Regions from separate parts of the Peribacillus sp. NPDC056705 genome, predicted to be linked through region 1. Evidence: riboswitches for the same ligand, from Rfam matches in the RefSeq annotation. Region 1 holds a riboswitch; the other holds the start of a gene.
What was found. Region 1 has a riboswitch for S-adenosylmethionine ahead of ACFRAK_RS06615 (Fur-regulated basic protein FbpA). Riboswitches for the same ligand answer to the same signal wherever they lie in the genome.

Region 2: another riboswitch for S-adenosylmethionine. It lies ahead of ACFRAK_RS21315 (methionine ABC transporter ATP-binding protein); the one in region 1 lies ahead of ACFRAK_RS06615 (Fur-regulated basic protein FbpA).

What each region holds. Positions count from the first base shown of each region.
Region 1 covers NZ_JBHTYI010000003.1:390,969-395,042, forward strand. The annotation lists gene ACFRAK_RS06595 (ABC transporter ATP-binding protein) at 1-351, shown strand, start outside; gene ACFRAK_RS06600 (GDSL-type esterase/lipase family protein) at 405-1,106, opposite strand; gene ACFRAK_RS06605 (GNAT family N-acetyltransferase) at 1,324-1,830, shown strand; gene ACFRAK_RS06610 (aspartyl-phosphate phosphatase Spo0E family protein) at 1,899-2,093, opposite strand; gene ACFRAK_RS06615 (Fur-regulated basic protein FbpA) at 2,347-2,535, opposite strand; SAM riboswitch class I at 2,712-2,816, opposite strand; TPP riboswitch at 2,975-3,080, shown strand; gene tenA (thiaminase II) at 3,171-3,860, shown strand; gene thiW (energy coupling factor transporter S component ThiW) at 3,864-4,074, shown strand, end outside.
Region 2 covers NZ_JBHTYI010000025.1:8,267-12,340, reverse strand. The annotation lists gene ACFRAK_RS21325 (MetQ/NlpA family ABC transporter substrate-binding protein) at 1-160, opposite strand, end outside; gene ACFRAK_RS21320 (methionine ABC transporter permease) at 182-832, opposite strand; gene ACFRAK_RS21315 (methionine ABC transporter ATP-binding protein) at 853-1,869, opposite strand; SAM riboswitch class I at 2,212-2,323, opposite strand; gene ACFRAK_RS21310 (GNAT family N-acetyltransferase) at 2,452-2,757, opposite strand; gene ACFRAK_RS21305 (hypothetical protein) at 2,754-2,924, opposite strand; gene ACFRAK_RS21300 (nuclear transport factor 2 family protein) at 3,020-3,388, opposite strand; gene ACFRAK_RS21295 (amidohydrolase family protein) at 3,734-4,074, opposite strand, start outside.

The DNA.
Region 1 (4,074 bases):
ATTGGAGAGCGCGGAGTCAAGCTTTCAGGCGGACAAAAACAGCGCATTGCCATAGCTAGGGCACTTTTGAAAAATCCGCAAATCATCATTCTCGATGAAGCAACGGCGGCCTTGGATACAGAATCCGAACATTTGATCCAGCAAGCATTGTCACGTTTAATGAAAAAGCGGACTTCAATAGTAATTGCACATCGTTTATCGACCATTCATGATGCGGATCAAATTATCGTTCTGGAAAAAGGGCAGGTTCATGAAAAAGGAACACATGAAGAATTATTGCTAAACAACGGCAGATACAAGCAACTCCATGACTTACAGTTCCCTCAACTTAAAGCGATATCAAATTCCTAGCTACTTCTTAGAGGGCAAAAATGCACAGGAAGCCTTCCTGTGCATTTTTGCTTTCATTTGAAATCATAACTTTCCAAAACCCGGTTCGCAATGAGCTGATACCCTTTTTCATTCGGATGTAACTTATCACTGAAATACTCTGTTTTCTTTTTACCTTCAAAAAGATCATTTGTAGGAATGAATAACATCCTTTTATCTTTATCCGCTATTCCCTTTATTGACAGGTTATAATCACGAATGAGCTTTTCAAGTTTTTGATTGTCTTTTATTGGGTTATATAGTCCTACTACCAGAATATCCGCCTTTTCGTTTGCCTCTATCAAGGTTGATGTAATCTTTTTGAGATGGTTGATATACTCCCGTTTTCCCTCAATGATTTTTCGGTCACTAATTTTCTCCAAGTTCCCTCCGTTACTATTGATCAAGTCATTCGTTCCAATAAAAACGATGAAAGTATCGGCTTCATCAAGTTTCGTTTTAATGCGGTAATCATCAAGCTGTTTCATCACCCCATCCGTTTCCTGGCCTTTTATACCGTAATTCCAAAAACTCACTTTTTGTTCCGATTGCGGATTATTCAATTCATCCTCAAGGCCTTCTATATATCCTTCCCCATCCTTATCCCCTTTTCCATAGGTTAATGAATCTCCAAAAGCCATCACCCTTTGCACATCTTCTGACTCCGAGGCCTGAAATTCATACGCAGCAAAACATATAACGAGTACTATAATCAATAAACCTGCCAATTTTTTCATTTGATTCTCCTCTTGTCTCTTTACTAGAAGTATTTATTTTTTTACATACCCAAAAAATCTACAGTCTTAACATAAAAAAATTGTCAGATAAAGATTCAAGAGTGTATGATAATATAAAACTTTCAATGGATTGGGTGTCATTCACCGTCCCTTAAACAAAATACGGGATTACCCTTCATTCTGGAGATTGAATAAATGATAGTTAGGAGTTTAAATCATGGAAGAGCTCATAGCGTTTAGAGAGGCAGGACTATCCGATCTACCCAGAATTGTTGAAATATATAATTCAACAATTGCTTCAAGAATGGTCACGGCAGATACGGAGCCTGTATCCGTCCAATCGAGGGTTAAATGGTTTGAGGAACATCATTCAGAAAGTAGACCGCTATTTATCATTACTATAGAAGGGAAAACTGCTGGATGGATGAGCTTTCAATCCTTCTATGGCCGACCGGCATATAATTCCACTGCCGAAATCAGCATTTATATAGATGATTATTTCCGGGGAAAAGGAATCGGACAAACTTCGATTCAAAAGGCAATTGAATGGAGTCCAAAATTAGGTGTTAAGACTCTATTGGGTTTCATTTTCGCCCACAATACACCAAGCCTTAAGCTTTTTTCCAAATTCGGATTTGAAGAATGGGCACATTTACCTCAAGTTGCCGAGTTGGATGGGATTGAGCGGGATTTGCTCATTCTTGGTAAACGTGTCGATATGTAATATCATTCTTTAGAGCTATTGCCTTGAGCAGTAGCTTTTTCATATTAATCGAGTGCGAATTGGCTAATTTAAAAATACCTATATGCTTTCTGGAGGTAAAAATGTTCACAATCTCTTTTACTTGTTAACGCATTTAATAGCGTATCCAATTCTTGACTGGCTTGAACAGTTAGCAGACTTGATAAGCCGTAAATTGCTGCCAAGTTAATCATTTCTTTTCTTTTCTCTTCTATTTTTTCTATAGTTACCTTAAGGCAAGGCATTATATAGCCACCTCCCATTTATTCAATTTTTTTACACTTTCATCATAATGAATCTACTAGTTAAAATCAACTATTTTTCGGAAATTAAATGTGTTATTTTAAAGGGTAAATGTGACAAAATGACTATTAATCCTGTAATTATGTATATTTTGTGTCATTTTCTATTAAACGCAAAAAAGCATCCACTAGTGTAGACTGTGAATGCTTACATCATATCTCTTATCCAAGAACCCAAACTATAGTCCATCGTTTACTATGTCATCCATTCAGAAGGTGACTCGGTATTTGGTTTATTTATAACAATCTTATATTCATCTTCAAGTACTTTTAATGGGGCATCATAAAGGTGCCTTTCATCAGAGGTTTTGTATACTCCATTGGCCAATAACTCTTCAATAAGCTTTGCCTTCCTCTGTTCGATCCTCTTAAATAATTCTGCCATGTAAATGGCTCCTTTCCTAGTCATCCTAGAGCCTGCTTCTAGTTAGCTAAACTTTATCAACTTGTTTTATTTTCACCAAATTATATATACCTTTTCTATTATGTCACTAAACGTTATTTCCCAAAAATAAAAGCCCCTTCTAATTCAAGAAGAGGCTGACAGTGTCCGTACGGCTCTTCTTATCTTCCAAGCATATGCTTGTTGGATTTAGCACAGTTCCCAAAACGGGTCCGCTGCCGAGGTTTCTTTGGGCCAAGTCCCTCCACCTCTCTGGATAAGAAATCGATATATAAATGATGTAGACATGATTTTATCCTAATAACCATCAAAAGTCAATTACCTGGTTCTCCCTTTTTTCCTGGACATAAAATGGTCCCTCTTTTAAATGCAGGTTGCATTTTCTTGTCTTTCTGATATGATGTCAGTAATTACATACAATTCACACCACTAGGGGAGTCTTTTTTTAAGACTGAGATGGAATTAGTTCCGGACCCTTTGAACCTGAACCGGCTCATACCGGCGGAGGGAAGTGGATGATATCGTCCATTTTCAGACTATATCCATCTACCCCGTTCCGTATTCAGGAACGGGGTTTTTTCATGAACAAAGGGATCCATTCTAAAGGAGGATGAACAATGGAGAATGTTAAATTAGAAACATTCAGTGATAGACTACATGCACGGTCAAAAGAGATTTGGAAAAGGAACCATTCACATCCCTTCGTCCAGGCAATTGGAAATGGTACGCTTCCTGAAAAGAAATTTGCCTATTACCTGAAGCAGGACTATATCTATCTCATGGATTATTCCAAGCTCTTTGCTTTAGGTGTAATCAAAGCTCATAACATCGAAACCATGGCAAAGTTTGCGAGTATTTTAAATGAAACCCTTCAAGTGGAAATGGATATTCATCGGCATTATGCTTCCGAATTCGGGATCACTTCCAAGGAATTGGAAGATACAGAACCTACTCCAACGACTTTAGCCTATACAGGCTATATGCTAAATGCAGCTCAGCATGGGACTTTGGCAGACTTGATCGCCTGTCTCCTGCCCTGCGCTTGGGATTATTATGAAATCGGTTTGCTACTGAAAGAACAAAATGGAGCAGCATTGGAAAACAATCGCTACGCAGATTGGATAAGGTCCTATTCATCTCCTGAATTCGGGGAAGCACATAAATGGCTGATCGCTTTGTTGGAAGAATTGACGGAAGGCATGCCAGAAAAGGAACTTCTTAGATTAGAAAAGCACTTTTTGGTTACTTCCCGATATGAATATTTATTTTGGGATATGGTTCATAATGAGCAAGATTGGCCGCTGTAGATGATGAATCCTGTCAAGAAACTGACGTTGACTGCCATGATCACGGCTATTACGACGCTGACCAGTTCATTTATTTTCATTCCTGCAGGATTTGCAAAGGTCTTTCCTATTCAGCATCTGGCAAATGTCCTGACGGCCGTTCTATTGGGGCCAGCTTATGCAGTGACACAAGCTTTTTTAGTTTCCATCATTAGAAACATGTCTGGTACCGGTT
Region 2 (4,074 bases), on a different contig from region 1:
TATCGACAATATATTCCCATGTTCTCGTATCCCCGCTGCTGACACCGACTTTCACTGTTTTCACATCATCCGAACCGCCTGATGCACCTTCTTTTTTCCCGCATGCTGCAGACACGATGGCCAATGCCAATACGATGATCGTTAATAAGATTTTCTTCATTTCTCCTACCTCCTGTTATGTTTATCTTCTTCTGATTTTTCTTGAAACGAAATTCCCGGTGGATTGCAATAATTGAACGATGATCACGAGCGCCGCCACCGTGACGATCATCGTCATCGTATCGAACCTTTGATAACCGTAAGCCAAAGCTAGATCTCCGACCCCGCCTGCACCGACGGCACCTGCCATGGCCGTAGAACCAACAAGCCCGATTGTCGCTGTTGTAAATGTAAGGATCAATGAACTAAGTCCCTCGGGAATCAAAAAGCGGTAAATGATTTGCCATGTCGTCGCCCCCATCGCCTGAGCTGCCTCGATGATCCCTTTGTCCACTTCCAACAGGGAGTTCTCCACAAGCCGGGCAATATAAGGGGCCGCGTAAAAGATTAACGGAACAATGGCCGCATTCGTTCCGATTGCACTGCCTACAATCATTCTTGTAAACGGAATAAGTGCTACAAGCAAGATGATGAAAGGAACCGACCGCAATATATTGATGATCGGGTTCAATACATTAAAGACCCATTTATTCTCCAGGATGTGACCCTTTCTTGTAATGACAAGCAGGATACCGAGCGGAAGCCCAATCAATCCGGAAAATACCAATGAGATGGCTACCATATAAAGTGTGTCACCGAAAGCTGTCGACAGCTGATCTGCCGTTATTTCCATTCCCCAAAGCGTATTAACCATTAAATCTGCACCTCCTGGACGAGAATCCCCTCGTCTTTAATATATTGATAAGCCTTTTCCACCTCATTTTTGTTCCCGGTCACTTCGATGATCAAATTCCCGAAAGGCGTTTCCTGAATTTCAGAAATATTGGCTGATAAAACACTTAAATGAACATCATATTTCTTCGAGATCGTTGAAAGTAAAGGAGTACCCGAAGTAGTTCCAATAAAATTAATTTTCCAAATAATCGGGATATGGGACCCTATGCTTTTTAGGAAACTTTGTGGGATTTCGTCATGTATGACCGTTCTCACGAAGTTTTTTGCAATATCCGTTTGCGGCTTCGCAAAAACTTCGAAAACCGAACCTTGTTCAACGACACATCCGCCCTCCATGACCGCTACCTTATTGCAAATTTCCCTAATGACAGACATCTCATGAGTGATTAGCAGAATGGTGATATTGTATTCTTTATTGATTTTCTTTAAGAGCTGCAGAACAGCACTCGTTGTTTGTGGATCCAATGCCGAGGTAGCCTCATCACACAATAAGATCGATGGATTGGTAGCCAATGCTCTCGCAATGCCGATCCGCTGCTTTTGGCCGCCGGATAATTGTTCCGGATAACTCTTTGCTTTGCTCGATAAGCCAACGAACTCCAACAGCTCTCCTACCCGCTTTTTGATTTCTTTACCAGGGGTTCCCGATAAAATCAGCGGCATGGCGATATTATCAAAAACGGTCTTTGAGTTCAGCAAATTAAAATGCTGAAAAATCATCCCGATTTTTTTCTTTTCTGCCCGCAATTCCTTCGGGTTCAATTTGGTTAAATCCTTGCCCCCAACAATCACCGAACCATCTGAAGGATGTTCAAGCAAATTGACCAACCTGATCAACGTACTCTTCCCGGCCCCGCTATAACCGACTACACCGAATATATCCCCCTTTTCCACTGTCAAATTGATGCCCTTCAAAGCCTCGACAGTCTGTTTCTTTGTTTGATAAACCTTTTTGACATGTTGAAACTCAATCATCCAATCTCCCCCCATGCTGTTTATTTGTACGAATTCATTATCTAGAGAAGAGCTTTGCCAAGTTTCATAATGATAGGGTTAAATTTTTGGAATTCACGAGTAAATGCGCGGAATTCACGAGTAAATGCGCGGAATTCACGAGTAAATGCGCGGAATTCACGAGTAAATGCGTGAAACTCACGAGTAAATCTGCCAAACTTACGAGTAATTGCACCAATTCTCCAAATAACCATATACATTTTGAATAAACAAAAGAGGCCTCTTCCGTCATCAGACAGAAGAGGCCTCTTTTAGACATAAAAAAAGAGTAAACTCTTAAATTAATTATCTAAGAAAAGCTCCTTCTTATCTTTCAAACTTTCGTCCGTTGGAATTAGCACAGTATTTTTACAAAAGTAAAAACCCGCTGCCGAGGTATCATAGGGCCAAGTCCCTCCACATCTCTTGATAAGAATTAACGTTATATTTAATTATGTCCTTCACTATATATTCTAATTTCTCTAAAGTCAACCATATTTTTCATCACGCTAAATATTTTTATAGTATAGTGAATTGATAGATTTTAATTATATCAATATAACTTTAAATCGATTTGCTCATTCTCCATACAAGGTATTTTTCATTTTCTTCGCTTATCTTCTTCATGCCTGAATTCGTATATAAACGAATCGCCCTTCCATTATCCGGAGAAACCCTTAAATGATATTCGGAGACGTTAAATTGCCTGAAAAAGTTTTCTGCATAGCGAACCAATTCCTTGCCAAGGCCTTTACTGCGGTAATCGGGAATAAGATAAAAAAGATTCACATAGCCAATCTCTGTTCCTTCATACTCCCGAATTTGAAGTTCCATCTGGCCAATCGGTTCTTGGTCCTTTTCAATGATCACCTGTCATCCGGAAATTTCCGGACCCGTTCTTTCATTCGTTGCAGATATGTATTCTCATCTCCAAAACCATCTTCAGATCCAAAACTTACAACATAGGAATCTTTCCTAAATTTAATGATAATCTCTTTATCTTTATCGGTATCAATGGTACGAAAGATCAGATTCACCCACCCCAATCATTTTATTGAAATATTTTTTTAAACAAGCAAATCTCATTTTACTTACGCATTTTTATGATAATTCTTATTCATAAATAATAGGCCTAGCGGGGCCCTTTCGTTTTCGTGCCTTGATGAAAAAACATTTGCCATCTTCCATTCGTACATTTCCAGATTGAACTCCTTAAGGTATGTTCCACTTTATCTTCATCAAAAATCCGGTACGTCGTTAAAACGGTATCCTCAGACAATGGATGCATATCAAATTGACTTATTGTCCTCTTCACCGATCCGGCTCCCTCTTGTCCCAAAAAATCGTTTTTAGACCATATGTTACCCGAACTGCCGAACTCAAAGAAATCATCTTTCAATAATAATGAAAGCTCTTCTGGTGATTTACGGACTTCAGATTTTAACAATTTCTCCTCTAGCTGATACAAATGCTCTTTTAATAATGAAGATTCACTATCCATTCATCTTGTCCTCCTTTTTCAGCTATTGGTGAAATTCATGATCCATTGTGGCAAAGATTTTTTATCCAGTTGGTTAATATTTTGCGGTCAGCAGCATTTTTTGTATTTAACCATTTTTGCCATACCTACTTTGTTTCCATATTTCCAAGAAACTGGACTCAGGACGGATTTCAGAGTGTTAGTTACAATTTATTCTACATTACTAGCGGTCATTCCTTTTTGACGGCCATTCGCTGCGAACTATTCCTTACTGGTCCTCCCACATCTTCATCATTGGGTCCATAAAAAGAAGGAGCTGCAAATGGCAGCTCCTTTTTCTGTGCATCCGTTTGTTTTCCCACCAGGTTAACGTGATAGTGTACCTTGCAGGCGATTCGTTTCGGCGATTACTTTTTCTTCATCGATCGTTAAGCAATGTCTTTCTTTCACGACCATTTTGCCATCGATATACACATCACAAACATCATTTCCGCGTGCTGCATAAAGCAGGTGCGAATAGGCTTCACTCAGCGGCTGCAGGTGTTCTTTGTCATATGGGTAAATGGTGATGAAATCTGCTTTTTTACCAGCTTCCAGTGATCCTGTATGGCTCATGCCTATCGCTTCTGCTCCCATTCTTGTGGCCATGGCTAGTGCTGTTTGGGCAGAGAATTTAGTGGCATCCTTATAGATTCCTTTTTGCAGTA